DNA from 2 places in the Sporolactobacillus sp. KGMB 08714 genome. Region 1 is predicted to be linked to the other one. Evidence: riboswitches for the same ligand, from Rfam matches in the RefSeq annotation. Region 1 holds a riboswitch; the other holds the start of a gene.
The links. A riboswitch is a leader RNA that binds a small molecule or an ion and turns the genes downstream of it on or off. The one in region 1 is predicted to bind S-adenosylmethionine.

Region 1 (15,213 bases):
AGGTGATAACAGGTGGCGGAAAGGACTCTTGAAGTCGAAGGCATGAGCTGCGACCATTGCAAAATGGCCGTTTCGGGTGCATTGAATGGATTGGACGGCGTTTCTGCCGTTTCTGTCGATCTGGCAGCCGGCAAAGTGGATGTCAGTTATGACGAGAAAAAAGTAAGCTTTGAACAGATGAAAGACGCTGTAGAAGACCAAGGTTATGATGTGGTTAAATAAACTGCTGCAAAGATAGCGGAATCGGAAAATCACGCTGGAAAAACGTCTCTATTTTGTATGCCGTGCGTGCATACAAGAGAGACGTTTTTTAATGTAAAAAAACCGCCGCTGATCTATTATTCTCTGTTTTTTTGCCGAAAGCACTCTCTATTCGGAGGAAAATGTTTTATCCTATATATAATAATAGAAGGAGAAATCGGAGGGGGACAAGGTTGACGATGCTGGATGCTCAGCTTGCACAAAAAATCGTCGGGGAAGTCCGGCTGCTTACCGAGGAAAGCATCATTATTGCGGATCGGAACGGCATTATTATTGCAAGCACCGACGGGGAACGGCTGGGGCAGCTTCATGAAGGGGCACGCTGGGCGATTGTCAGAAGGGAAACGCTGACTATTACACAAGCGACGGCCGGACAGTGGCAGGGCGTCCGGGCCGGCATCAATCTGCCGATTTTTTTCCGGGATGCCGTTGTCGGTGTGATCGGCATCACCGGAGAACCGGAAAAGGCCGCTCATTACGGGCATCTTCTGCAGAAAATGACAGAACTGCTCATTCAGGAAAGCTACTATCAGGAACAACAGGATTTTCATGAGCGGATGCTTGAACAATTTGTATTTGACTGGCTGAACAATCGTGAATGGGATGATTCATTTATCAGCCTGTCAAAGATACTGAATATCAATCTCCGCTGTGACCGCCAGGTTGTATTCGTGCGCATCCTCCGGCCGGCCGGAAAGAAAGACGGCCGGCCCGGTGCCGTACTGCGGGAACTTCTTAGCCCGAATAAGGACGATATCTTTGTTCGCTGGGGGAACGATCATTTGCTGCTGCTGATCGACGTATCCGACCGCCGGCGCGATCTGCCGGGTCAGATCGAAGAATGGGCGTCCCGTATTAAAAAGCGGATAGGAAAACAGCCGACGATCGGCGTCGGTTCGGCTCTCCCCGCGAAAAAGCTGAAGTATTCCTTCCATCAGGCGAAACGCGCCCTGAACGTCACCGGTAAACTGCAGCCGATCATCTATGACAAAGATCTGACGCTGGAAATGATCAGCGACGGCCTGGATAAAGAAACAAAGCAGCTGTTTACCGAACGGGTGATCGGTCAAATACTGTCGGACCGGGAACTGCTCGATACATTGAGAAATCTGTTCGCTCACAGATTTTCATTCAAAGAAACCAGCGCTGTCATGCATATTCACATCAATACCCTGCATTATCGTTTGAAAAAGCTGCAGCTGGAAACGGGGCTTGATACAAAAGATATGCGCAGCCGTGTCGTCCTTTTTCTTGCTCTGACTTTTTTGGATGATCAGACAATAATGCCATGAATGAAAGCGTTACTTTTAGCGATTTACACATAGAAAAAACAGGATTATTAAATTATAATAATACTAAACAATCACAATATCGCCATAAAAAATTCATAGATTAAACAAGATTTGACGGATACAAGCTTTACGGTAAAGAAACGGAGGAGAGAGCATGTCTTCAAGAAAATTCCAGAAGAAGCTGAACAAACTTAAAGAAGGGCTCGCCGATATTGTCGGAACGGAAAATGTCGACGATACAACAACCGGCAGGCTGGTCTATTCCTATGACGCGACGCCGAATTATCAGTCGCTTCCGGACCTGGTGGTCGCACCCGGTAACGCCGAAGAAACCGCTGCGGTTCTAAAAATGTGCAGCGAGACGGAAACACCTGTCTATTCAAGAGGATCGGGATCCAATCTATGCGCGGATACTTGCCCCGTCAAAGGCGGGGTTGTTCTGCTGTCTAAACGTATGAACAAAATATTGGAATTGGATAAAGAAAATCTGGCGGTGACGGTAGAGCCGGGCGTGATCACAAAAACCATCTGCGATAGGGTCGAGAAAGAAGGGCTGTTCTATCCGCCGGATCCGAGTTCCATGAAAGTATCGACAATCGGCGGAAACATCAGTGAAAATTCGGGCGGCCTGCGCGGATTGAAATACGGCGTGACGCGCGATTACGTGATGGCGCTTCAGGTTGCCCTGCCGAACGGGGAGCTGATCCGCACGGGGGGAAAGCTGACCAAAGACGTTGCGGGGTATGATCTGACGCGCCTTTTTATCGGATCGGAGGGGACGCTGGGCGTAATCACGGAAGCCACGCTGAAACTCATCCCCAAACCGGAATCGCAGAAGACTATTCTTGCGCTGTACCAGGATATCGAGGCGGCCGGCCGCTCGGTTTCCAAGATTATTGCCAACAAGATGATACCGGTCACACTGGAGTTTCTCGATCAGGATACTTTACGGGCAGTCGAAGATTTTGCCCACATCGGACTGCCGACCGATGTTAAAGCCATTTTGCTGATCGTCCAGGACGGCCCGCAGGAGATCGTCGACCGGGACATTAAGAAAATTGCGGAGATCTGCCGCAGCGAGCAGGCCGTGGATGTTCAGCTTGCCGCTTCCGCAGAACAGGCGGAAAAACTGGCGACGGCGAGAAGGTCGGCATTGAGCGCGCTCGCCAGGCTGAAACCGACAACGATTCTGGAAGACGCCACGGTGCCTCGTTCGGAAATCGCAACGATGGTCCGGGCAATTGCGGAAATTGCTGAAAAATACAAAGTACGGATCTCGACATTCGGGCACGCGGGCGACGGCAATCTCCATCCGACCTGTCTGACCGATTCACGGAACAAAGAGGAGATGCAGCGTGTCGAGTCGGCTTTCGCCGAAATATTCGAGAAGGCGATTGAGCTGGGCGGCACGCTTACCGGAGAACACGGGATCGGCATGACGAAAGCGCCCTATCTGAAGTGGAAGATCGGGGAAGCGGGGCTTGAAGTGATGCGCGGAATCAAGCAGGCGATTGATCCGAAAAACATTATGAACCCCGGCAAAGTGTTTGCGGAAGAATCGAAAGAAAGGATGGCGGCGGCAAAATGATGACGGCATCGGTGAAAAAGAAAATCCAGAAAGAATTCAAAGAAAAGATGGATTATGATGAATTGCTCAACTGTATGCGCTGTGGTTTTTGTCTGCCGTCATGTCCGACCTACATCGAAACCGGCCGGCAGGAAAAATATTCGCCGCGCGGCCGGATCGCACTGATGAAGGGCGTTGCCGACGGGATTATTGAACCGGACGACGACATGGCGCATTCACTCGATCTTTGTCTCGGATGCAGGGCCTGTGAACCGGTTTGCCCGTCCGGAGTAAAATACGGCCGCCTGCTGGAGAATGCCCGCAGTATCATCCAGGCGAACAAGAAACAGTCGCTACCGGTGAAAATGCTGAGAAAAGGAATTTTTGAAGAACTGTTCCCGCATCAGAACAGAATGGAGAAGGCGACCAGTCTGCTCGGATTTTACCAGCGGAGCGGCCTGTCCAAAGCGGCCCGCAAGATCGGATTTATGGAACTCTTTCCTTCCAGCATGGCGACGATGGAGAAAGTGCTGCCGGAAGTGCCGAAGCGCAGGGAAATAAAACGGCGCCCGCGTTTCTTTGAACATGAAGGAGAAAAAAAAGCGACGGCGGCGCTGTTTGCCGGCTGTCTGATGGACACCATGTTCTTTTCTACAAATAATGCAACGATCCGGCTGCTTCAGAAAGCGGGCTGCGACGTGGTGATTCCCGAAAATCAGTTGTGCTGCGGTGCGCTTCACGGGCACGGCGGGGAGCTGGAGAGGGCCAAACAGATGGCCAAGCAGAATATTGAGGCATTTGAGAAAGAAGAGGCAGATTACATTGTTACCAATGCCGGCGGCTGCGGCGCCTTTTTGATTGAATACGATCACCTTTTAAAGGACGAGCCTGAGTGGGCCGATCGGGCGAAGCGTTTTGTTTCCAAGCTCAAAGATATTTCTGCGGTTCTCATGGATCTGGATTTTCTGAAAAAGAACAGGCTTCATCTGCCTGAGCAGGCGGTCACGTATCAGGATTCCTGCCACCTGCGCAACGTAATGCAGACGTTCGAAGAACCGCGCGCGCTTCTGAAGGCGATCGAAGGTGTGCACTATGAAGAAATGGAAGGCGCGAATACATGCTGCGGTTCAGCCGGTATCTACAATATTGTGGAACCGGACATGGCGATGCAGATTCTCGACCATAAAATGGAAAAGGTTGAAAAAACACACGCACGGACGATTGTCACGGCAAATCCGGGCTGCCTGCTTGAAATGAAGCTGGGGATTGAACGTGCAAATAAAACAGGTTCGGTCCGGGCCGTGCACATTGCCGATCTGCTGCTTGAAGCACTTGATTAGGCGTACTCCTATTTGCAAGCAGAGTTGATTGCCGGACAGTCCCTTACTGAGAAGCTGCCTCCGACGGCCGATAAACCAAGCGCCACGACTGATAAACTGTTCCAGACGATTGATAAACCAAGCTTCCCGGCGCTGCGGCTCGATCGTCCAGCTTCGGAGCAAGTTTCCGGTGATTGGGAGCGAGTTTTCGGAAATTCGGAGCGAGTTTAGCCCGATTCGGCGCGACTTAGGCCTGATTCGGAGCGACCGCTCAAATTCGGCGCGACTTTCTGGCAATTCGGAGCGAGTTTCCGGTAATTCGGCGCGACCTAGGCCTGATTCGGCGCGACTGTTCAAATTCAGTTTGATCGCCCGACTCTGATCCGGGGCAACCGTTCATCGGGTTCGGCTTCCTAAGTTTGGTGCAGTAAGGGGCTTTTATTTTCAGCACATCTGCATGTCAATCATTGGCTGCCCGGGGCAGCAATCTTTTTTTGAATGATCGCTTATCTTTAACGAAAGACTGCTGATTCGTGTGAGTAAACATCCCTATTTGTATATTCAGAGTGAAGACGGGGATTCCGTTCCGGCGCTCATTTGAAAGAGGGCCGATAAAAAAACCGCGATGGAAATCAGTTCATCGCGGTTTTTATGACCCGTTCATTTGCTATTTTCCCTTGCGTGCACGATCTTCAAGTTTCGAGACCGGAGCCGCGGACGTATCCGGCGGTCGTCCTGCAGGATTGACGCTGGTTGCTGTTTTTCCCTTATTTGTCCTGTATTCCTTGTCCCTTGTTTTAGCCACGCATAGCACACCTCCCCCCGGTCATAAGCTGCGCTGCCGGGGTCCGTATTATGCGTCCGTCCGGACGGGTTACAGATACTTGAGCATGTTAACGTCCGTTGCCGCAAAGCCCAGCTTTTGGTAGACATGCATCGCACGTTGATTATGGGCAAAGACATGCAGACTCAGTTTCTCCAGGCCGGCCTTTCGGCAATAATCACAAAGCGCATTCAGCGCTGCCTGGCCGAGCCCCTGATTCTGAAAGGTATCGAAGATCTCGAAGTCATAAATGAAGGCGTTCCTGTTTGACTCATTCAGATGATAATAAAGCCACAGCCTCCCGATTTTTCTTCCGAAGCCGTCCAGAAAAGTAAAAAAATGGTTATTGGGTGTGAAGAAACCGCGCGGCAGCAGGCGGTTGAACTCGTCGATCGCGTTATGCGGCGCGTCTTCCGCCGTCCACGCTCCGCTTCGCTGTTTTTCAACTGCATATTGCTGTACCATCCGGTGCATATAAGGAAGGAAATCCGTTTCTTTCATATCCGTTATTTTTACGATCACAGAAAAGCCCCCTGTCGTTCAATCTGTAAATATGCTGCGCAGATCACGGACCAGATTGAGAAAATGATCGGGATTGTTTTTAATAAAGGTCCCGAGACACCGCGCTGTCCGCCATGCCAAATCATACATTTCCGGGGTGATGATTCCGGCGTTAAGCGCTTCGTTCAGCTCATCCTCGTCAACCAGATAGAGGTCATGGCTCGGGAAAAGGATGATATCCAGGTAAAGATCATCGAACCAGAGAACACCGTCCGGATCACACCCTTCCTGATATGTGACATCAAAGTAACACTGGACCAGCTGTTTTTCCGCGTTAAACATTGCTGTCAGAACAAAATGTGCCGGAGAGGCGGGAAAAAGCTGCAGCCAGGAAAAGGAGCGGTCCACTGTTTTTGTCCGGATTCCTCCATAGATGACCGAAAGAGGAGCTTTGATATCGTCAAAAATAAGCAGTACGGCCTCTCCATGGAATGAAGGCCACATGAACGATTTTCGGGTCATGCGGCTTCCGATGATCCGGCGCCATCCCCGCCTGTCGGCATATTTTCTTTTCATTTTATTCAGCTTCAAAGAATCACCTTCTGTCCCTGCCTATCTATTGTATCGTAACTTATCCAAAAAATGGGTAGTCGGATTCCCATTTTCCTGTACTTTTAGAAAGTATTACAGTCAGGCGGAATAAAGTATCGACGGCCGGTTGAGGAAAGTATCTTTTTCAGAATACGGGAGCTGTATCTGTAAAGAAGGGAGATCGTATCGGACGGCGCTTTATTCAGAATGATACAGAAATAGGATACTGAATTGTGCGGGGGATCAGTGCCGGGATCACTATTTTATCCGGTAAAAGAAATGCAGGACATCCCCGAATATCTTTAGCGGAAACATCCTGCCGTATTTAGACTGCTTGAATAACGCCTGTCAAGCTCGTTGACCGGCCTTCATTGAAAAATCAGTCAATGACCGGAAGCATTCTCGTTTCTTTCTTCATTTCGGAGTGACAGAGCGGACATTTCGGATGACTGTCAAACGAGAAGGCATCTCTCATCCATCCCGAGCATGATTCATTGGTGCACGTCCAGACAGCCGTTTCTGCTTCAGGAACCGGTTCTTGAGGGCCTCGATTAAATCCCATGTGTCAAAATCCCCTTTCCTGTTAATCTTATTATTATATCCTATTTAGCCGAATAAATAAACGGAAACGCCCGACCTATTCCAAGTGCCGCCTGATCTTTCTCCCCCCTGATGCCCGGCATGAAAGGAACATGACGGGAAGAGGAATGCGAAAACGGGAAAAAGCCGGCGGCAATCATTCCTCTGGAACAGGAGAAGAAACCGGTCGCAAACGGAAACAGGGGTGCGAATAACTGGTGGCTGTATTCACGGGCGGAGCAAACGGCGAAAGCGGCGGTTTTTCAATGACGGACACGCCGGCTGGGCACGCTTGGGAGGATTTCCTTTTTTACTAAAGCTGTGCTAAAGTATTGATTGGAGGTTTTGCGAAACCGGCCGCAGGAAGACATGCACGACTCAGTGATGTGGAAGGATTGGATTATGAAATCTGCATGGAAAGTGATTAAAGAGCAGGTCGGCAACTTTTATCTGATCAGACGGCTGTCGCTCTATGAACTGAAAAGCGAGAACAATAATAATTATTTAGGCATGTTATGGGTGATTCTCAACCCGACGATTCAGATTCTTATTTATTGGCTTGTTTTCGGCTATATTTTGAGCCGGAATACGAAAATATATATGGGACACGGCGTAGAAGTTCCCTATGTTGTCTGGCTGATTTCCGGAATATGTCTTTGGTTTTTCCTCAATCCAGCCATCATGGAAGGCGGAAGATCCATTTATTCGCGTATCTGGTTCATTGCCAAGATGAATTTTCCGATGAGTACGATTCCGAGCTATGTCATTTTTGAAAAGTTTTACCAGCATTTAATGCTAATGGCCATCATCATCGTTATTTTGCAGTTTACAGATTTCAAAATAAGTTTCTATATTATACAATTGCCCTATTTCATGTTTGCGGCGCTCGCTTTTCTGCTGTCCGCGTCGTTGATTACCTCGACACTGACGACCATTGTCCGCGATTTGCAGCAGGTGCTGATCTCGCTGATGCGCATGATGATCTATCTGACGCCGTTTCTCTGGGCACCGTCGCGGCTGCCTGTTTTTCTGCAGAACGTGATGCTGCTCAATCCGATGTACTATCTTGTTGAGGGGTATCGGGCCTCCCTTCTCGGCATCTCGTGGTACGGCATCGAACACATTAAGTATACGATTTATTTCTGGGCCGTCATTGCTCTGATGTTCATTTTCGGTTCGGTGATCCATATGAAATTCAGGGATCACTTCGTAGACTATCTGTAAGGTGGACAGGTTCATTATGGGAAAATCGGTTATCGTGAGTCACGTCACGAAAAAATATAAGATGTACACTAAAAATTCTGAGAAAATCCTTGATCTTATTTCTCCGAAGAGCTACGGCAAGTCGTTTTACGCGCTTCGGGATATCAGTTTTGAGGCGGAAAAAGGCGATGTCATCGGCATTATCGGTGTCAACGGCTCCGGTAAATCAACGCTGTCGAACATTATTGCCGGCGTTGTTCCGCCGACATCGGGCACGGTCACCGTCAAGGGCGAAACGGCACTGATTGCGATTGCTTCCGGTCTGAAGGGTGAATTGACCGGAAAAGAAAATATTGAGCTGAAATGTCTGATGCTCGGCTTCAATAAAAATGAAATCAAAGAGCTGACACCTGACATTATTGAATTTGCCGATATCGGCGATTTTATCGATCAGCCGGTCAAAACATACTCAAGCGGGATGCGGTCGAGACTCGGTTTTGCCATCTCGATCCATATTGATCCCGATATTCTGATTATTGATGAGGCGCTTTCCGTGGGGGATCAGACCTTTGCCGAAAAATGTCTGGATAAAATGAATGAGTTCAAAGAAAGCGGGAAGACGATCTTCTTTATCAGCCACTCGATCGGTCAGATGAAGCAGTTTTGTGAAAAGGCGCTGTGGATTCAGTACGGACGCGTTGACGATTACGGACGGATGAAGGACGTCATGCCCAAATACGAAGCGTTTATTAAGGACTTCAAGAAAATGACGCGGCAGGAACAAATGGATTTTCAGGAGAAAGTCAGGCGGAGCCGCATGGTCAATGCTTGATGCGTCGTGAGAGGCGCGTGTTGCTTTTCGCAGGCAGCCGGTCTCCGTTCCGTATCGTACGGATCGGAGCGGAAACATCTGCCCTATGAAAAAATCCCGCTCACAGGAGCGGGATGATACATAAAGTGTATTGGGGTTAGGGTTAGTAATCATATAGCCGTTTTTCGGCAATCCGAAACCTCATTTCTGATTTTTTATAAGAAGCGCTTTTTTTTCGCTGAAATTGCATACTTTTCCGTATATTTGATATATAATATATATATTAGTATTTAAATTTGTGAAAATAAGTACATTCTTGATTTCAGATAAAAAGTATCCGAATCCATGCGGCAAGGTCTGCGTCCGGCGGTGTTCCGTTTAAAGAGAACAGATGCTTTCAAAGATACGGAGACGCTGAAATTTTTTGGAATTGCGTTTTGGCAATCAGCCGGGTTTTAGATAGGCATGGACGGAAATGATATCGGGAAAGGCCGAGACGGCGTTCTGATAATATGGAAGGAGTGAAGGGTGCGCGTCGGATCTTTTTGAAAACGGTTACTTATCCGGCGGCCCGATCAGAGGATGAATAATGTTAATTTATTAAGAACCGCAGTGGAAAATCGGAAAAAATATCTGATTGAAATGCTGAAGGAAAACAGAGCGACCAGCGATCCGGGCAGCTTGAACAGATGGACGCTGTCTGAGCTTGAAAATGAATGGAAACGCTATCAGAAATGGCAGAAAAGGAATATCGGATAAGTGCAGCGCGCGAAAACGGACAAAAGCGGAGAAGTATGCGGAAAAACGTGGTACAATAATGAGCAACGGGCGCCTTTATCCATGAGCAAAAAGCGGGCGAAAATTGCCGAAATAAAAAGAGCCGGCGGAGCGGAAAGGCGCTGAAAAACCGGGGAGACGATTTTTTTTGGCTGCGATTAAAACATTTGAGGATTTTTACGGAAACAGGGTCAGTCTTGCTGTTGCCGATTTTCCGTTTTCCGATCGGCCGAAGCACGTCTGGGTCATCTGCCGTTTTCATGAACAATGGCTGCTCACGCTGCATTTGCGCCGGGGCCTCGAATTCCCGGGCGGTAAAGTGGAGAAGGGTGAAAATGCCGACGATGCTGCGCGCAGGGAAGTCGATGAAGAGACGGGGGCGCATATCGGCCGCCTGTTTCCAGTCGGCCAGTATCGTGTCGACGGAAAAACCGATTCCATCGTTAAGAATATTTATTATGGCGAGATCGATCGGATCGAACTGAAAAAAAGCTATCTGGAAACCGGAGGTCCGCGATTTATCAGCAGGCTGCCCGATTCGCTTGCGACGGACGGAAGATACAGTTTTTTGATGAAAGACCGCGTGCTTTCCGAATCAATGAAGGCGATCGCTGCCGGGAAATTCGGCGGCCGCCGGGTTCTTCATGTGCATCGGGATGCATTTGATGATTAAAAAAAGGCATCGCCCTCGAAAATAAAGGGCAATGCCTTTTTGATTGTTCACATTTATTATTCAGCCAGCGGCCCTGCAGAGCGGATCGCTTCGGATGCTTCAGGAAAACTGCCGAAGTTGTTTTTGAATTTTTTGGCAAGCTGCCGGGCGCTTTTATCGTATGCATCCCGGTCGGACCACGTCTCCCACGGCAGCAGGACTTTGTCGGGAACGCCGGGGCATTTTTTCGGAATGTGCAGGCCGAAGATCGGATCCGTGACCGTTTCCGTATCGGAAAATTTGCCTTCAAGCGCAGCCTGGATCATCAATCGAGTATAGGAGAGCTGCATTCTTTTTCCGACGCCGTACGGTCCGCCCGTCCAGCCTGTGTTGACCAAATAGGCAGCCGCGTGATGCTTTTTGATTCTTGCACCCAGCAGTTCGGCGTAGGTCGATGCCGGAAGCGGCATAAACGGTGCTCCGAAGCAGGTTGAAAAGGTAGCCTCCGGATCGGTCACGCCTCTTTCGGTTCCGGCCAGCTTACTTGTGTATCCCGACAGGAATTGGTACATAGCCTGTTCCGGCGTCAGCAGGCTGATCGGCGGCAGCACGCCGAATGCATCCGCCGTCAGGAAGATGATGGCATTCGGGTGTCCGCCGACGCTCGGAATCAATGCGTTCGGGACATTTTCAAGTGAGTAGGCAGCACGCGTGTTCTCTGTCAGAGAACCGTTGTCATAATCCGGTTTGCGGTCATCATGATGGATGACAACGTTTTCGAGAACAGTGGCAAATTGAATGCTGTTGTAAATCTGCGGCTCTTTTTCTTTTGAAAGCCGGATTGTTTTTGCGTAGCAGCCACCCTCGATGTTGAACACACCCTGATCCGACCAGCCGTGTTCATCATCGCCGATTAAATCACGGTCGGGAACATTTGATAAAGTCGTTTTTCCTGTGCCGGAAAGGCCGAAGAATAAAGCGACTTTTCCGTTCTTTCCCTGGTTTGCCGAGCAGTGCATCGACATAACTTGTTTCTGCGGAAGCAGATAGTTCATCACTGTAAAGATCGACTTCTTGATCTCGCCACCGTATTCGGTGCCGCCGATCAAAACGATGCGATGCGTGAAGGAAATAATGATAAATGCTTCCGAACGGGTACCGTCAATCGCCGGATCTGCTTTGAATCCGGGGGCGGAAAGAACGGTGAAATCGGCACTGTGGCTCTTCAGTTCATCCGGAGTCGGGCAAATGAACAGCTGACGGCAGAACAGATTCTGCCAGGCGTATTCATTGACCACCTGAATGGAGAGACGATGATTCGGATCGGCTCCGGCAAAACCCTGAAAAACAAAACGATCCTGCTGATCGTTCAAGTAGCGAACGACTTTCTGATAAAGCTTAACGAAAACAGATTCACCGATCGCCTGGTTTCGATTCCAGTCAATCCGATTTTCTGTTGTTTCATCTTTTACAAAGAATTTGTCTTTGGGGGACCGTCCTGTATATTTTCCGGTCGTCACGGCCAGTGCCCCCTTGTCCGTTAAAGCGCCTTCATTTTTAGCGAGCGCTTTCTCAACAAGTTCTGCAGAAGACAGATTCACAAAGGTATTTTTCGCTTTGAACAGTTCAGAGATGAGCGTATTGGAAACCGTCACATTCATATTAACATCCCTTCCTCATTTTATAGCCATCATACTTTCGACACCTAAAGTATAGCACACTTAAAAAGTGAACCATAATTATTTCGGAAAAATTGCCGGAATCTCCTGCACGCACCGGCATAATGGTATGGCTCAAAACCGCCCTTTAAGAGGCGGCGGAATTTCATTGACAGTGGTAATTCCCTGCGTTATTATGGGAATTATAATATGGCTGCTCTTATTCCGAGTAGGTGGAGGGACAGGCCCGGTGAAGCCCGGCAACCGGCCGCTTGCGGTACGGTGCTAACCTGCAGGAGAAATTTTCTTCTGATTAATAAGAGATGCGTGATAAGAAACGGCCTAATCCTTTACACAAGGGAACGGGCCTTTTTCATGCCTTATTAAAAGAAAAGTCACGGATCGGGTACCGTTATAACTATTTTGTATATAATGTCTGAAAGGCAGGGAAGGAAAATGAAGAAAAAGTATTCAAGAAGACTGTTCACGTCGGAATCGGTGACGGAAGGCCATCCTGATAAAATCTGCGACCAAATATCAGATGCGATTCTTGATGAGATTCTGAAAGGGGATCCCAACGCGCGCGTGGCCTGCGAAACGGCCGTAAACACCGGCCTCGTTCTTGTCACGGGAGAAATATCGACATCGACTTATGTCGATATACCGAAAGTGGTGCGCCGGACGATCAGGGACATCGGCTATGACGACGGCAAATACGGATTCGATGCTTCGAACTGTGCGATTCTGACATCGATCGAGGAGCAGTCGGCGGATATTGCCCAGGGCGTGAACCAGGCGCTTGAAGCGCGTGAGGGGAAAATGACGGATGACCAGATAGAGGCGATCGGAGCCGGCGACCAGGGACTGATGTTCGGCTTTGCGGTTAACGAAACACCCGAGCTGATGCCGATGCCGATTTCACTCGCGCATAAACTGGCCAAACGCCTGGCCGACGTCAGAAAAAGCCGCGAACTGACATACCTGAGGCCGGACGGTAAGACGCAGGTAACGGTAGAGTATGATGAAGAGGGCCGTCCGGCGCGTATTGACACGATTGTCGTTTCGGCACAGCACGATCCGGATGTGGCTGAAGCCAGAATCAAAAGGGATCTGCTTGATCATGTGATCTATCCGACACTGCCGCAGGACCTGATCGACAGTAAAACCAAATTCTTCATTAATCCGACAGGACGTTTTGTCATCGGAGGGCCGCAGGGCGATGCGGGCCTGACGGGGCGCAAAATCATTGTCGATACTTATGGCGGATATGCCCATCACGGCGGCGGCGCGTTTTCGGGCAAAGACGCAACGAAAGTCGACCGTTCGGCATCCTATGCCGCGCGTTACGTGGCCAAGAATATTGTTGCGGCAGGCCTTGCCGATAAATGCGAGGTTCAGTTTGCCTATGCGATCGGTGTGGCTCAGCCTGTTTCGATTTCCGTCGATACATTCGGGACAGGGAAGGCGGCGGAAGAACGGCTGGTAGAACTGATCCGCGACAATTTCGATCTGCGTCCGGCGGGTATTATCAGAATGCTTGATCTGCGCCGGCCGATTTATCTTCAGACAGCAGCGTATGGCCATTTCGGACGGACCGATATTGATCTTCCGTGGGAAAGAACGGATAAGGCCGAATTGCTGAAGCAGCAGGTTCTGGCGGGTTCCTCGGCATCCGAAAAATAAAAACCATGATTAAAGCCGTTTTCCGTTGGGCTTGAGAGCGGAAAACGGCTTTTTAAATGATTCGGGAAAATTGAAGCCGGGCGTACGACAAGAAACGAAAATTTTTTCGATAATAGTGTATTATAATAAAAAGGAGATTGAGCCGGGCCGTATCGCTAAAATAATTTTTTAGACGGATTCGACGGCGCGGAGACGAAAACTATTTCATAGTGTAGACGGTTCAGAGAAAGACAAATTAAGACGGGCAAAGGAGGTATTCTTCATGGCCGTACCATCCGGACCGCTGCGGCTGATGGCGCAAATTTATCGGAAAGTGCTTCCGCAAGTACACGGCGAGCTTGAAAACTGGAAAAAGAAAGCGCGCGCCATTCCGGACCCGGAACTGCGCAGACAGGCGCTCGCAAGCCTGCAGACGAAAGCGTTCCACTGTGAAGGCGGCGCTATTTACAGCTTGCTCGCCGGAGAAAAAAGAAGCGAAGTGATTTCTTTTATCGTTGCCTACCAGACGATCAGCGATTATCTGGACAATCTGTGCGACAGAAGCGTATCGCTTGATCCCGTGGACTTCCGCAGGCTTCACAGCGCCATGTTGCACGCGCTGACTCCGGGCACCGGCCCGTCCGATTATTATCAATATCGGGACGTCTCGTCCGACGGCGGTTATCTTCAGGATCTTGTATCGACCTGTCAGGGCGTTCTGTCCCGATTGACTGCGCTCGGCGACATTCAGCCGGCACTGCATGAGCTGGCCGGTTTTTATTGCGATCTTCAGGTGCACAAACATGTCGAAAAGGATCAGCGCGTTCCGCGGCTGATCGCCTGGTTTCAGAAGTATAAGAACAGATTTCCTGAAATGAGCTGGTATGAATTTGCTGCCTGCTCGGGTTCCACCCTCGGCATTTTCTGCATCGTATCCTATGCGGCTGCCCGGGGCCGTGAGATGGGGCAGCTCGTTCAGACGATCAAGAACAGTTATTTTCCATGGGTTCAGGGTCTGCATATTTTAATGGATTATTTTGTTGATCAGGAAGAGGATAAACAGGAAGGGGATCTCAACTTCTGCTTTTATTACAACAGTGAGGAAGAAATGATGGCCCGCTTTAATCATTTTATTGAGGAAGCGGATGCGGCAATTGACGGCATGCCGGACCGGAACTTTCACAAAATGATCAATCGCGGGCTGCTCGGCATCTATCTCGCAGACAGAAAAGTGGCCAGGCAGCGCAATGTACGGGTTCTGGCCAGAAAATTAATTCGGCGTTCCGGGGGCTGCGGTTTGTTTTTCTTTGTCAACGGATGGATTTACCGCAGGCTGCGGCAAAGCGTCTGAACGCAGCAGACCAGAAGGCGGGCGCCCTTTCGAGTGCCCGCCTTCTTCAATTTTTCATGCAGCATTCAGTTTTCGGGCGATCGGGCAGCCTGAGGCCGATAATATTTCCCCTGCCAGCTGTCACGTCTCGCCAGCTCGTCGTCGATGGCGTCAAGCACTTCCCATT
Region 2 (15,213 bases), on a different contig from region 1:
ACAAGTCCGTCCATCTGGTCGCTCATCGTGATCGAACGAGCGGTCAGCTGGTAATTATGCTGCAGATTAATCAAATCGACCATTTCTTTTGTCAAATCTACGTTTGAATTTTCCAGTTTTCCCTGGACAACCGAACCGCTATTCGCCGCAACGGGCACAACGACCTGATTCAGTCCGACGCCAAGGTTAGCGAGATTAGGCAGCGTATACAATCCGTCACCCTGGCTCTGCAGCAGCTGGGGGCGATTCACCGTGACCAGCCCGAGCCGGCCGGCGGCAATTCTTTGTCCGCCCGGCATGACGGCCGTAATCTGGCCGGCACTGTTAATCTGCAGGTCGCTCGAACCGGCCGGAAGAAGGATCGGCTGCCCGTTCGGATCAAGGACGGGCTGGCCGTTTTTCGTCAGAAGGCGGAGAACGTTCGGATTCTGCGGATCCGGCAAGGCATTGAATGAACCGTCACGTGTATAAGCCGGGGTCAGCTGGCCGTTTGCGCCGGTCAGGCCGATCTGGAAAAACTGATGATCGTTTGTCAGCGCCAGGTCAAGCGGATTGCCGGTCTGCTGCAGCGAGCCGAGCGACAGATCCAATTGCGTATCGCCGACCCTGCTGCCGGAACCCATGCGGATGCCTGCCGGAGTCAGACGGCTGGCCATGTCGACCGAATCCGTATTTGTATTGCTAAAACTGTTGATCTGTTGAAAAAGCAAGTCATCGAACTGAGCATCCCGGCTCTTATAGCCTGCTGTCCCGACGTTGGCAAGATTGTCCGCTACCGTCGCCAGCTGTTGCTGAATCTGTCCCAACGTAACACCCGATGCCATGAGCTGCTGATCCATGAGCCTTTCCTCCCGGCTTAGTTTAATTAAAACTTTCTTTTTTACTAATCGATCGTTGGCCGGCGGCAGGCCGGTCAATTGACCTTGCCGACATTATTGACCGCTTCATTGAGCGAACTGTCGAGGATGGTTAAAACTTTCTGATTTGCTTCAAACGAACGGTAGGCTTCCATCATATCGGTCATCGTGCTGTCTGCCGACACGTTGGACCCTTCAAGAAAACCCTGTTTCACCTGATAATCGATGCCCGGGTTGCCGGCAGCCGAAGGAAGAGCTCCGCCTCCGTTGAGCCGGAACAGACTGCCGCCCTCTTTGACAAGATTGTTCGTGTTGGCGGCATAACTGACACCAAGACGGGCGGCAGCGGCTCCGTTCACCATGATCGTGCCGTCCGAAGCAACCTGAAACTGATCGGACGGAAGCTGGATCGGACGGCCGGCGCTGTCCAGGACAAGGTCGCCGGCACTGTCCGCAAGCTGTCCGGCCGGATTAAGTGTGAAGTGGCCGTCCCGGGTATACCTCAAGGCTCCCGCAGGCGTCCGGACATTAAAGAGCAGCGCCCCTTCCTGAGCGCCCGTTCGCGGATTGACGGGAAGGCGTGATGTAGCAAGAGCAACATCGGTCGCTTTTCCTGTCTGCGTGACCGTTCCCTGAGAAAAATCGGGCACCGTCTCATCCGCATAGACGCCGGTCGAAATGGCTCCGACATTTTGCGGCACCGGAGCATCCCCCCCGAGATTCTGAATAAGCATTTCCGGAAATGTGCGCAACGTACTATTATCGCTCTTATAGCCGGGAGTATCCACGTTATTCAGGTTATTCGACAATATTTCTTCGCGCTGCTGCTGTGCAAGCATTCCTGCCGCCGCCGTATATAATCCTCTGATCATGATGCCACCCGCTTTCAGAAACTTTCCATCGTTATCCCGCACAGCCGCATAAACCCGCTGCTGGCTTGTTCGGGCAGCAGAAAAAGCTTCGTAATTTTGCTGCCAATCGCCGGGATTTCAGTTCGATGCCTTCACTTTATGGATTATGTAAGAAAAGCGCAGAGCAATCAGTTAGCTTTGCGCTTTGGAAGTTTATCCAGATGTTCAAGCATTTTTCCGGCACCCTCAGCGACACAGGTCATCGGATTATCGGCAACGACGACTGGCACTTTCAATTCGCTTGCAAGAAGCTGATCGATTCCGTGCAGCTGAGCGCCGCCGCCGGTCAGGATCACACCGCGGTCAATAATATCCGCAGACAGCTCGGGAGGCGTCTGTTCGAGAACATTCTTTGCCGCACGAACCAGTGAATTGACAGAATCCGACAGGGCTTCTTCAATTTCATTTGAATGGATCGCCAACGTTTTCGGGAGTCCGCTTACCATGTCGCGGCCACGGATATCCATGCTTTCATCACGTGCGTTTTTAAAGACTGTTCCGACCTGGATTTTGATCTGCTCCGCTGTCCGTTCGCCGATCAGCAGCTTGTACTTTCTCTTTATATAGTTTAAAATTTCGTGATCAAATTTGTCGCCCGCCAATTTGATTGCCTGAGAGGTCACGATGTCGCCCATCGACAGGACGGCAATGTCCGTTGTCCCTCCGCCGATATCGATTACCATGTTGCCGCTCGGCTGAAAGATATCCATACCGGCGCCCACTGCAGCTACTTTCGGTTCTTCTTCAAGATAAACCTGCTTGCCGCCGCTGCGCTCCGCCGCCTGGCGGATCGCCTTCTGCTCCACCGACGTAGTATGGGTCGGCGTGCAGATCAGGATTCTCGGCTTTCTCAGAAAACTTTTGACATTGATTTTATTTATGAAATGTGTCAGCATCATTTCAGTAATTTCAAAATCGGCAATTACGCCATCGCGAAGAGGACGAATGGCCACTATATTGCCGGGTGTCCGGCCCACCATTCGCCTTGCCTCTTCGCCGACAGCAAGCATCTGCTTTGTATCCGTATCTAAAGCAATGACCGAGGGTTCGTTCAGAACAATACCTTGGCCCTTTACATATATCAACACATTCGCCGTCCCAAGATCAATTCCGATATCTCTTGAAAACACTGCATTATCCTCCCTGTCAGAATACCTAGTCGTTATCTAGGACAATTATCATTCATTATTTCATTTTATCATAAAAAGATTCAAACAGGGAGTGAGTCTAAAAAAACACACAAATTATTTTACAGTTTGACTTTCAGTAAAAATCCCCAGGTTTCACCGGGTATCCGGCCGGCATTTTCTATGGCCTCACAGCCTGCTGTTCCGAGTCCTTCTGGTATTTCAATCTTGTCGCTTCCCCTCCCCGAAGATGGCGGATCGACTTGTGATAATCGAGCACGTTCTTCACTGCGTTTGCAAGTTCCGGGTTGATGTTCGGCAGACGTTCTGTCAAATCCTTATGAACGGTGCTTTTCGAAACCCCAAATTCCTTTGCAATCACCCGTACCGTCTTTTTTGTCTCCACGATATGCTTTCCAATCTTGATCGTACGCTCTTTGATGTAATCGTGCACACCACTCGCCTCCTATTTTCTGAAGATGCGAAATGAGACATTTTTTGGAGGGAAACGGAAACCAAACGCTTTCTGCTCGTTCCAAGCCCGCCGCGCTCACCTCGAAACCCCGTTTGTGAGTTTGTAACATCTTATTAAACGAGTTCCGGTTATATGCCAAAAAGTCAATGGGGACAAGGGATTACGGGAATGAGACAGATAAAAGAAGAACTTTTCCGGCCATGGCGGAGCAGAAAAGTTTCATGATTATTCATGACGGCGTCGGACCGGAGGAGCATTGGCCATTGCCGGAGGAGGTCCCGGATTTTTTCAAAACAGGACCGGGGTGCAGTACCTCTCCGTCCCGGTTCACGGGATATTCATTCGTGAAGACATTTTTGTCAAAAATGACATGCAGCGGAAGCAGTTTCGTCGTTTACTCGGATGCGGCCGTATCTCGCCGACAGGCCTCCGGACTTGAACGGCACATACGCCATCCGGCTGATAACCCCCGGGCTCCCGCGGCGCTCCCGATTCATCCGCCAGCTCCTCCGATTTGAACGGCAGACAATCGAATTCAGCGAACAATCCCTGGCTCCCGCGGCACTCCGATTCATCCGCCAGCTCCCCCGATCTGAACGGCAGACAATCGAATTCAGCGAATAATCCCTGGCTCGCGCGGCGCTCCGATTCGGCTGACGACCCCCGGACTCGAACTCCGCACTCCCCCGGTTCTCCGGATCGCCGTGATTTATATCATACCGGACGGGCGATTGGATACGTCGCGGGGATACGAATTAGAAGATAGTAAGCGGCGGCTGTTTAGCGACACCCGCAAGGCCGGATCGCAACCTCTCTTTGGCATTTTCCGCGGAATTCTCCTCTACTTTTTCGCCGATTCAAATCGACACTTTATTTATATTGACAGCGGGGGATTTTTCCGAATGACTGATCGGTCGGCGGAACTTTAGCACGGTCAGTAAAGATTAATCGACATAAATCGACAATAAATTCGGATTTGACAGAGTCCTTTTCTTTTACCTCCGGAAAGTCTTATCCCTCCCGGAAAAGCCGTCCGTCGTACCGATGCTGCACGGTCAGAGCCGTTCAACGGCCGGAGTCCGATATGATCGGCGCTGTTTCGTTATGCGAAAAATGTCGAATTTCTTTTTTGACTCCTTTTTTCACCGGCGCTACAATGTACCCATTATTAACTGAATAATCTTATTAAAAGCAGCGGAGAGACGGCCCGCCGAAGCCCGGCAACCAGCATGAAAATGCACGGTGCCATTCCGTCAGATATCTGGAAGATAAGGACAATTTGTTGCAAAAGTTTTTTATCTTCAGTCGATTTTTCCGGAATAGGCAAGCGGCTTTTACATGGCCTTTTTAGAGGAAAACCTTCATCCATTTTTACTCGCAGCCATCGAAAAAAGAGCTCTGACATCGTTGTTCAGCCGGGGAGGTGATAAATTTTCGGACAGGATGGATCTCTGTCAGTCAGGACGAACAGCGGCGTCCTTACAGCACTGCGGGGCTGGTTGACAGCCAGGTTAAATGGATATCCCGCCATCGATTCGGAAAATTCAGGATACAGTAATCGGTTCAAAGCTTTACCTAAAGCCGTTCTTCAAATTGAATTTGCTTTTCTCCTGCTGCACAGGTGTAAATGATTCGTTTTTTCGGCCAGATAACCAAGTTTTCATATAAGAATAAAAGGAGTGTCGGCATCATGGGGCTTAGAAAACACAGGGGGCATCTGATCACACTTTTCATTGCAGTATCGCTCGTTTTATCGGCATGCGGTTCCGCCTCCGCTTCCGCAACGTCGTCATCATCTTCCAAAAAGAACATTAAATTGCTGAATGTGTCTTACGATCCGACACGAGAATTATATAAACAGTACAATCAGCTATTTTCTTCCTACTGGAAAAAGAAAACCGGCCAGACCGTAACCATCCAGCAGTCCCACGGCGGATCCGGCGCCCAGGCCAGAGCCGTTATTGACGGACTGAACGCCGATGTCGTGACTTTGGCATTGTCCGGCGATGTCAACTCCATTGCCGCGGCAACAAATAAAATCTCGCCCAATTGGCAAAGCAGGCTTCCGGACCATTCGGCGCCTTATACTTCAACCATTGTTTTTCTTGTGCGCAAAGGCAATCCAAAGCATATCACAGACTGGAACGACCTCACAAAGAAAGGCATCGGCATCATCACGCCTAATCCGAAAACGTCAGGCGGCGCGCGATGGAACTTTCTGGCGGCCTGGGCCTACGCCGACAAAAAATACAACGGCGATCAGACAAAGGATAAACAATTTCTAAAATCCATTTTCAGCAATGTCAAAGTACTTGATTCCGGTGCACGCGGCGCAACGACGACATTTACGACGCGCGGTGTCGGCGATGTGCTCATTGCCTGGGAAAATGAAGCTCTGCTGAGCCTTAATGAACCCGGCGGAAAAGATAAGTACCAGATTGTCTATCCTTCCGTCAGCATTCTGACCGAACCGACCGTTTCCGTTGTCGATAAAAATGCCCAGAAAAACGGAACGACAGCGGCTGCAACGGCCTATTTAAAATATCTCTATACAAAACCGGCACAGGAGGTTATTGCCAAAAATTATTACCGTCCGCGCAATCAGAGCGTACTGGCCGACTATCGAAAGCTTTATCCGAACATTCCGCTTGTGAAAATCGACGATCCGCTATTCGGGGGATGGAAAAAGGCGCAAAAGAAGTTTTTTGATGACGGAGGCATCTTTGATCAGATCTACAGCGGAAAAAGCTAAACATATTTGAAATTCAACGAAGGATGAAGAAGCCATGCCCATGATTCGTTTGCGTACAAAAACAAAATCAAACAGAAGGCAGATTATTCCGGGTTTCGGCCTGTCGATGGGGCTTTCCTTAGCCTATCTCTCCATGCTGGTTCTGATCCCCCTGTCGATGATTTTTATTTACACATCGCAATTAGGGTGGAACGGTTTTTTGAATGAAATCAGGCAGCCTGTCGTCGTCGCCTCCTTTGAGCTCAGTTTTACAACGTCATTGATCGCCGCCTTCATTAATCTGGTGCTCGGCGTTCCGACTGCCTGGGTTCTGGTTCGTTATTCTTTCCCGGGAAGGAAACTGATCGACGGTCTTCTCGATCTGCCTTTCGCCCTGCCGACATCGGTAGCCGGCATTACGCTTGCCACGCTTTATTCAACGAACGGCTGGATCGGCAGACTGCTTCCGTTTAAAGTTTCTTATACACCGCTCGGAATTATCGTTGCCCTGATTTTAATCGGCATGCCGTTTGTTGTCCGGATTGTCGAACCCGTGCTTCAAAATTTAGATAAAGCGGACGAAGAAGCTTCTGCGACTCTGGGGGCCAGTCGCTGGCAGACTTTACTTCATGTAGTTTTTCCCCACATTCGTTCGGCCGCGTTTTCCGGTTTTGCCCTTGCTTTTTCGCGCGCGCTCGGAGAATACGGATCGGTTGTTTTCATCTCGGGCAACATGCCTTTTAAAACGGAAATTGCTCCCCTTGTGATCATGACAAAACTGGAAGAATTCGATTACAACGGCGCAACATCGGTGGCGTTAGTCATGCTTGTCCTGTCCTTTATCATCCTGCTGACGATCAACGTCACCCAGTGGCATTCAAAACGCCGCTATACACATTACTGACAGAAAGGAGGAACAGCCTTGCCGGAGCTGTCATTGTCTTCTGAATCGGAATTATCCGGACAGATCTCTAAAAATCGGGAAATACTGACAGAGCCCTTCTGGGTAAGAAGCCTGCTTACATCGATCGTCATTCTTTTTGTCTTTGTCTTTTTGATTCTTCCGCTGATTTTCATTTTTGCGGAAGCTTTCAAACAGGGGATAGCAGTATACTGGGCTTCCAATTCCGATCCCGACGCCACCTCATCTATTTTGCTGACGCTTACCGTTCTGATTGCCGTTGTGCCGATCAATACCTTTTTCGGCGTATTGCTTGCCTGGACATCGACAAAGTATCGTTTCAGGGGAAAAGGCCTTTTAGTTTCTTTGGCCGACCTCCCCTTCTCCATTTCGCCGGTGATCGGGGGCCTGATTTTCGTTCTATTGTTCGGAGATCATAGTTTTCTGGGAAAATGGCTGGAGAGTCAGAACATCGCGCTTGTTTTCAATACAACCGGAATTGTGATTGCGACTTTATTTGTCACTTACCCGTTTGTTGCCAGAGAGCTTATCCCTTTAATGGAGAATCAGGGAAATTCAGAAGAAGAGGCCTCGCTGATTCTCGGAGCCGGAACGTTTCATACCTTTCTCAAGATCACATTGCCCAACATAAAGTGGGGGCTGCTTTACGGCATCATTCTCTGCAGCGCCCGGGCAATCGGCGATTTTGGGGCGGTATCCGTCGTATCCGGACATATCGTCGGGCAGACCAATACGATGCCGCTTCAGGTTGAAACGTTTTACAACAGTTATCAGATGACAGCGGCATTTTCATTGTCGTCACTGATGTCGCTCATTGCCATTGCCTCTCTTATTTTAAAAAGCTACTTCGATCGCAAGAAAGTTAAAAATGAATAGACGGGGGATGTGCCCACGTGGGGATCGAATTGAGAAACATTTCAAAGGCATACGGTCGTTACCAAATCTTAAAAAATATCAGCCTGACGATTCACAGCGGGGAATTGGTAGCCTTATTGGGCCCCTCTGGATCGGGAAAAACCTCCCTGCTGAGAATTGTAGCAGGTCTTGAGTTTGCGGATGAAGGAACCATCCTGTTCCAGGGAAAAAATTTGACAGGTGCATCCATTAAAAAACGGAAAGCCGGATTCGTTTTCCAGCACTATGCCCTGTTCAACAACATGACGGTCCATGAAAACGTCGCTTACGGATTGAAAGTGAAGCCGCGAAAAGATCGGCCGTCAAAAAAAGAAATACGGGAAAAAGTGGCCGGGCTCCTTCATCTTGTCAGGCTTGAATCATACGGAGACAGGTACCCCTCGCAGTTATCCGGAGGGCAGCGTCAGCGTGTCGCACTGGCCCGCGCACTGGCTATTGAGCCCCAGATTTTACTGCTCGACGAACCCTTCGGCGCACTGGATGCGAAAGTTCGCAAAGAACTGCGCCGCTGGCTGCGGCGGCTGCACCGGCAATATAATATGACCAGCCTGCTCGTCACACACGACCAGGAGGAAGCTTTTGAAGTGGCCGACCGCGTGGTCATCATTAACAAAGGAAAAATTGAACAGACGGGGACGCCGGCCGAAGTCTATGAAAATCCTGCCAATCCTTTCGTTTATGACTTTATCGGGAACGTCAATCAAGTGCGGGGCAGGATCCGTCAGGGCTACTTCGTCAATGGAGATATCCGGATACCTTTTGAAGGTGGTAGCCAGGGAGAGACGAGCGGCGTCGCTTTTATCAGGCCCGATCAGATGACGATCACCGCATCGGATCAAAGGGCAGGCGAACGGGCATTTTCAGCTACGGTCACCCATATTCATCCTGTAGGGCCCGTCATCAGGCTCGATCTGGAAAGGCCGGATGCCGGCCAGCGTCTGGAGGCGGTAGTGACAAAGCAGGAATTTGAAAAGATCTCGTTAAGCGAGCAGCAGCATGTTTTTCTGGAGCCCAGGCAGGCCAAAGTATTCACCATCGGTGCATCCGCCGGGGAACAGCGAACTTAAGCCGGTTCCATGAATGTTCCGCATCCGCTTAGTATTTTTTGATTAAGGAAAGAAGGGATACCTTGAATAGAAACAGCCTGACCTATGAAACCTGGCCTGAACATCAGCTTCCTGAATTTGCGGCGGATCATCCGCTAAAAGGGGCGGATCGTGTCCTGCGCTGGACATACGATACGTACGGCGATCGAGTTGTTTACTCGTGCAGCTTTGGCGTTGAGAGCATCGTGCTGATTGATCTAATCAATCAGATCAAAGAAGATGCAACGGTCCTCTTTTTAGATACGGATTTCCATTTCAAAGAAACCTATGAACTGGTCGATCGTGTAGAAGGGCGCTACCCCCGCCTTCATGTGATCCGGCAAAAGCCGCTTCTGACGCCGGCCGAACAGGCGGCCAAGTACGGTGCATCGTTATGGTCCCGGCAGCCCGATCTCTGCTGCCGGATCAGAAAAGTCGAACCGCTGTCCAGGAGTCTTAAAAACTATGATGCCTGGATTTCCGGACTCCGGCACGAGCAGTCGCCTACCCGAAGAAACGTGCAATCTGTCAACAAGGATGAAAAGTTTCAATCGATCAAAATCTGTCCGCTGATTCACTGGACCTGGCAGGAAGTATGGGACTATGTCCGGCTCCATAATCTGCCTTACAATCCTCTCCATGACCGGAACTATCCAAGCATCGGCTGTGCCTATTGCACATCGCCCGTCACGGAAGGCGGCGATCTGCGGGCCGGACGATGGAGCGCTTTCGACAAAACGGAATGCGGTCTTCATATAAACAGTCAGAATAAAAGATAACAAACTTTCGCGCCATGTTTTCATTTCTTCATACAAAAGAACTGCAGTGAAGGCGCCTGCCTGTTCGTGTTTTCATGTTTCATGAAACACCATGCGGCTGCCGCATAGAAAAAGGAGTGGGAACAAAAATGACAAACGCTGCTCATGGCGGCCGGCTCGTTAATCGCCAGTCTTTCGGTAAAGATACCTCCGAAATAAAAAAGACGGTAGCGATTGACCGTGTCGCACTCAGCGATCTTGAATTGATCGCAAACGGGACCTACAGCCCGCTTACCGGCTTTCTCGATGAAGAAAATTATCATTCCGTTGTGGAAACGATGCACTTGAAAAACGGACTGGCCTGGACGATTCCGATCACGCTTCCCGTATCGGAACAGACGGCAGGTGCCGTATCGGCCGGGGACAAAGTCAAACTGAGTTATAACGGAGAGATTTACGGCATTCTCGACGTGACGGAAAAATTTCGTCCTGATAAAGAAAAGGAAGCAGCCCGCGTCTACCTGACCACTGATCCGGAACATCCGGGCGTCCGGCGCCTTTTCAGCCGCGGCCCGATCAATCTGGCGGGTCCGGTCGAACTGATCAGGCGGTCGCCGCGCCCGGCAGAATTTGCGCGCGATTATCTTGATCCGGCCGAAACAAGACGGCTGTTCACAGAAAAGGGCTGGCGGACGATCGTCGGCTTTCAGACGCGCAATCCGATCCACCGGGCTCATGAACATATCCAGAAAACAGCGCTTGAGACAGTCGACGGGCTTTTTATCAACCCGCTTGTCGGCGAAACAAAGGCAGACGACATCCCGGCCGGCATCCGGATGCGCAGCTACCACGTCCTGATCGACAACTATTATGTCAAAGAGAGAACGGCGTTAGCCGTCTTCCCCGCCGCGATGCGCTATGCAGGACCGAGGGAAGCCGTCTTTCACGCGATCTGCCGCAAAAATTTCGGCTGTACGCATTTTATTGTCGGACGCGATCATGCCGGTGTCAAAGATTACTACGGGCCCTATGACGCGCAAAAAATTTTCGCGCACTTCACGCGCAAGGAACTTGATATACAAACCCTGTTTTTCGAAAACAGCTATTACTGTACGAAATGCGGCGGAATGGCTTCCAATAAGACCTGCCCCCATGATTCGTCGTTTCATGTCGCTCTCTCCGGGACAAAGGTCAGGGCCATGCTGCGGGCAGGCGTCCGTCCCCCCGAAACATTCAGCAGGCCCGAAGTCGTCGATGTCCTGATCGAGGGACTGAATCGAAAACAGACGGCAAATGCCGATCATCAGGAGGTCTGAACTCATGAACCCTATCGTCCAGCACCCGGCAACCGTAAAAAAAGCCGACCGTGAGAAAGCAAGCGGTCATAAAGGAGCGGTCGTTTGGCTGACGGGACTGTCCGGGTCCGGCAAATCGACATTGGCCAATCGCGTGGAAGCCGCACTCTTCTCCCGCGGTATCCGCACCTATTTGCTTGACGGAGACAACATCCGCAGCGGTTTGAACAGCGACCTTGGTTTTTCGGACGCCGACCGAAAGGAAAATATCCGCCGGATCAGCGAAGTTGCCAAACTGTTCGTCGACAGCAATGCCGTCGTCCTGACTGCATTCATTTCTCCATTTAGAAAGGATCGTCTTGCAGCCAGAAAACGGTTCGAAAGCGACGAATTTATAGAAATTTATGTCGCGTGCCCGCTGAAAGTCTGCGAATCACGCGATCCGAAAGGTCTGTATCAAAAAGCCCGCTCCGGTATCATCAGCGATTTCACAGGTATTGATTCCCCCTATGAAGCGCCGGAATCACCGGAACTTGTCGTCGACACCGATAAACAAACGCTTCCTGAAAGTGCGGATCAGATTGTCCGTTTTCTTGAAAAAAGAGGCATTATCGGCAGAGTGACGGATCAGGCCTAAACGGGACAGCCAACGTCGATCAGATCCGAAGGAACACGGCGGCTGCGGCTTCCGGAACAGAACCGGAATGAAAAGGACTCATTTTCATCCGGCCCTTTTTCAGACGCTTTTCAGACCCAAAAACAAATAAAGGAAAAAAGCGGAGAGAAAAGGCCGGGCTTTTCTCTCCGCTTAATTATTTTTTGGCGGCTTTCAGGTCAGCCTCTTCCTGCCTGATCAGGCTCTGAAAAGGCCCGGACGGCCCTGAAAACCGCGCCGCCGCAGCCCATGTCAATCATTTGAAAAAAGGCCGTCCTACAAACTATCGGTTGCGGCCATTCCCGGCATAGAAATTTTTATCCCATAAAAAGCGCGCCGAACAGCAGTGCGCCGGCAATGATAAAAGCCGGGTGGAGCCTGAACCGCTGCATCAGAATGAAGCTGAGTGTGCCGATCACGATCATCGGCAGCCAGCCGGACGCCTGTTCGGATGCGGCAAAAAAGTTATATGCCATCATGCCGAGCATGACGACAATGATCGGGCGGATCAACATCGTCAGCCGCCTTACCTTGGGGGAGTCCTTGAATCTGTACAACAGTTTGAGCAGCAGAATCAGCAGAATCAGCGACGGGGCGACCGTCGCGAAGATGGCAATCAGCGAACCGGCGGCTCCCCCTTTTGCAAAGCCTATATAGCCGGCCAGTTCCGGCGCAATCGGGCCGGGAAGCGAGTTGGCAAATGCGAGCACGTTGCTGAAGGTGGTGACCGACATCCAGTGGTAGCGGCCGACGACCTCGTTTTCGATCAGCGGGATCGATGCCGGTCCTCCGCCGTAGCCGAGAATGCCGGGAATGAAAAACGCAAGGAAAATCCGCCAGTAAAGAATCATTTTCGCCCACCTGCCGATTCTTTCCGTTTCACAGGCATAATGAGCACATAGAGTAAAGTCAGTGCGATCAGTATCGGCGGCTGAACATGGAGGATTTCCATCAAAATGAAACTGACTGCGATCAGAATCAGACTGACCGTCCAGCCCATCCCCTTTTTAGCGCTTGAAACGAATCGCCAGGTCAACTGTGCCATCAGCACACCGACAACCGGAAGTACAGCCTGCGTCATCCCTCTGACCCATCTCTGCTGCTGAAAAACATCGAGAAAGCCGAGCAGGACGATTAACGCGACCACCATCGGAAAGACGCAGGCAACCAGTGCCGTCAGCAGACCGCCGATCCCCTTCAGCTTCCAGCCGATATAACCGGCCAGTTTCGTATTGATCGGACCCGGCAGTGCATTGGCTATAGCCACAATATCGCCGAATTCCTCGAGAGCCATCCACTTGTACTTTTTGACAACCTCGGCCTCAATCAGCGGAATCCCCGAAGGACCGCCGCCGAAGCTCAAAATGCTTGAACGGAAAAAGGCAATGAAAATATCTGAATAGTGAGCCCGAGGGCCTCCTTTTGCCGCCGCCCGCTTTCCCCGGCCGTCCTTTTCTATCTGCGCCATCCAATCGACCTTTCTGTTCATATGTCTTCTGCTGCTTTTTTGTCTGAATACTTATTTTAAAACACCATTTATTAAGTTCATACCTTTTCAGGCAAACATTTTTTTAACTTTTTAACAGCCGGCAGTGTGCGGTCCCCGCTCAGACTGAACTTCAGATTGTGATCGGACAGCATCGAAAAAGAACCTTTTCAGCGCCGTCTGTCTCTTCCGGACTGTTTGTATTATCCAAAGTTAAGGAGCGGTTTCTGCAGAACACTCCGCACCTCGTCAGTCGTTCGTACGTTACATGAATACAAGATCTTCAACTTCGCCTATAACGGCGGGGGACGCTTAAATTATTTCCATGCGACGAGCAGGCTATTGAGAACGGATGCTCGGTATTTGTTCAGTTCCGGGATCACCATGCGGCGATCATCCCGTCGGCCCGCGATTCCGTGCCCCCTGTCAGGACACCGGTATCGTTGTTCCGCCAGATAATCTGTCCGCGGCCGAAGGAACCCGGATCGAGAGCGACTTCAATGTGATGCCCGCGTCTTGCCAGCGCACGGGCGATCGAATTGGGAAAATCCGGTTCAACGATGACCTTTTTCCCGCTTATCCACTGCCACCGCGGCGCATCAAGCGCAGCCTGGGGATGAAGATGAAAGTCGATCGTGTTTGTAATCACCTGCAGATGGCCCTGAGGCTGCATGTACCCTCCCATGACGCCAAACGGGCCGACTGGTTTCCCGGCCCGGGTAAGGAAACCCGGAATGATGGTGTGGTACGTCTTTTTCCCCGGAGCAAGTGCATTGGCATCCGTTTCATTCAGCGAAAAAGTATGACCGCGATTTTGAAGCGATATACCGGTTTCCGGGATGACGACGCCTGATCCGAAGCCTTTGTAATTGCTCTGAATGAATGAAACCATGTTGCCTTCCCCGTCGGCCGCCGCAATATAGACTGTCCCGCCCTGCGGAAGCGTCCCGGCTGCCGGCTCAAGCGCCTCAGTCCTTATCAGCTCGGAGCGTTTTCGCGCATATTCCTCCGACAGAAGATAAGAAACTTCATCTGTCATGCATCGGGGATCCGTAATGTATTTTTTACCATCTGAGAAAGCAAGTTTCAAAGCCTCAATCAGTTTATGGCTTGTATTTGCAGATTCCCTGAAGTTCAGGTCAAAGTTTTTAAGAATGTTCAGTGCGATCAGTGCAATAAGGCCCTGACCGTTCGGCGGCATCTCCCAAACATCGTAGCCGCGATAATTGACCGAGATCGGATCCACCCATTGCGGCCGATAATCCTCAAGATCGCTCTTTCTGATAAAGCCCCCGTGTTCTGTCGAAAAACGGTCAATTCGTTCTGCAAGATCACCCTTGTAAAAGGCTTCTGCCCGTGTTTCGGCAATTTTTTGCAGCGTTGCGGCCATTGCCGGAGAGGACCACATCTCTCCGGCCCGGGGCGCGCGGCTGTCCGGCGCAAACGTGTCAAACCACGGCTTGAACAGCGGGTCGGCCGGCTTTTCATGAAAGCGCCGATAGGCTGTCTCCCAGTTCTTTGCCACAATGGGAGACAGCGGAAAGCCATTTTTTGCATAGTTGATTGCAGGTTCCAAAAGGTCTGCAAACGGAAGCCTGCCGAAACGGCGGGAACATTCCGCCCATGCTGCCGGTGCACCCGGAACCATAACCGGTTCAAAACCATGCACGGGCATGGCATCATAGCCTCTTTTTCTGACTGCATCGATCGATATTGACTGCGGAGCGACCCCGCTCGCATTCAGGCCGTGTAATTTCCCCTCTGTCCAGATCAGTGCAAACGCGTCGCTTCCGATCCCGTTCGATGTCGGTTCAAGAACCGTCAAACTGGCTGCCGTCGCAACGGCGGCATCGATCGCATTCCCGCCTCGTCTTAATATATCCAGCCCGGCCTGCGCCGCAAGCGGCTGTGCCGTCGCCACCATGCCTTTCCGTGCAAAGACCGGTGTCCTGCGAACCTGATAAGGAAAATCCTGATAATCGAAGTGCAATTGAAC

Region 2: linked by a shared signal. The riboswitch ahead of Q6A92_RS11720 (sulfate ABC transporter substrate-binding protein) and the one ahead of metK (methionine adenosyltransferase) in region 1 are both predicted to bind S-adenosylmethionine.

Annotation. Positions count from the first base shown of each region.
Region 1 covers NZ_JAUUBW010000067.1:32,942-48,154, reverse strand. Annotated here, with positions in the region: gene copZ (copper chaperone CopZ) at 13-222, shown strand; gene Q6A92_RS18360 (CdaR family transcriptional regulator) at 441-1,553, shown strand; gene glcD (glycolate oxidase subunit GlcD) at 1,708-3,141, shown strand; gene Q6A92_RS18350 ((Fe-S)-binding protein) at 3,138-4,460, shown strand; gene Q6A92_RS18345 (small, acid-soluble spore protein L) at 5,107-5,244, opposite strand; gene Q6A92_RS18340 (GNAT family N-acetyltransferase) at 5,314-5,784, opposite strand; gene Q6A92_RS18335 (DUF402 domain-containing protein) at 5,803-6,354, opposite strand; gene Q6A92_RS18330 (cold-shock protein) at 6,734-6,916, opposite strand; gene Q6A92_RS18325 (ABC transporter permease) at 7,336-8,157, shown strand; gene tagH (teichoic acids export ABC transporter ATP-binding subunit TagH) at 8,174-8,968, shown strand; gene Q6A92_RS18315 (Fur-regulated basic protein FbpA) at 9,530-9,706, shown strand; gene ytkD (RNA deprotection pyrophosphohydrolase) at 9,873-10,397, shown strand; gene pckA (phosphoenolpyruvate carboxykinase (ATP)) at 10,454-12,037, opposite strand; SAM riboswitch class I at 12,252-12,357, shown strand; gene metK (methionine adenosyltransferase) at 12,491-13,717, shown strand; gene Q6A92_RS18295 (tetraprenyl-beta-curcumene synthase family protein) at 13,980-15,047, shown strand; gene Q6A92_RS18290 (TIGR01212 family radical SAM protein) at 15,113-15,213, opposite strand, start outside.
Region 2 covers NZ_JAUUBW010000023.1:190,881-206,093, reverse strand. Annotated here, with positions in the region: gene Q6A92_RS11740 (flagellar hook-basal body protein) at 1-839, opposite strand, end outside; gene Q6A92_RS11735 (flagellar hook-basal body protein) at 914-1,729, opposite strand; gene Q6A92_RS11730 (rod shape-determining protein) at 1,897-2,898, opposite strand; gene spoIIID (sporulation transcriptional regulator SpoIIID) at 3,077-3,349, opposite strand; SAM riboswitch class I at 4,550-4,645, shown strand; gene Q6A92_RS11720 (sulfate ABC transporter substrate-binding protein) at 5,061-6,122, shown strand; gene cysT (sulfate ABC transporter permease subunit CysT) at 6,163-7,005, shown strand; gene cysW (sulfate ABC transporter permease subunit CysW) at 7,024-7,899, shown strand; gene Q6A92_RS11705 (sulfate/molybdate ABC transporter ATP-binding protein) at 7,917-9,005, shown strand; gene Q6A92_RS11700 (phosphoadenylyl-sulfate reductase) at 9,068-9,802, shown strand; gene sat (sulfate adenylyltransferase) at 9,931-11,097, shown strand; gene cysC (adenylyl-sulfate kinase) at 11,102-11,713, shown strand; gene Q6A92_RS11685 (chromate transporter) at 12,049-12,582, opposite strand; gene Q6A92_RS11680 (chromate transporter) at 12,579-13,199, opposite strand; gene Q6A92_RS11675 (gamma-glutamyltransferase family protein) at 13,597-15,207, opposite strand.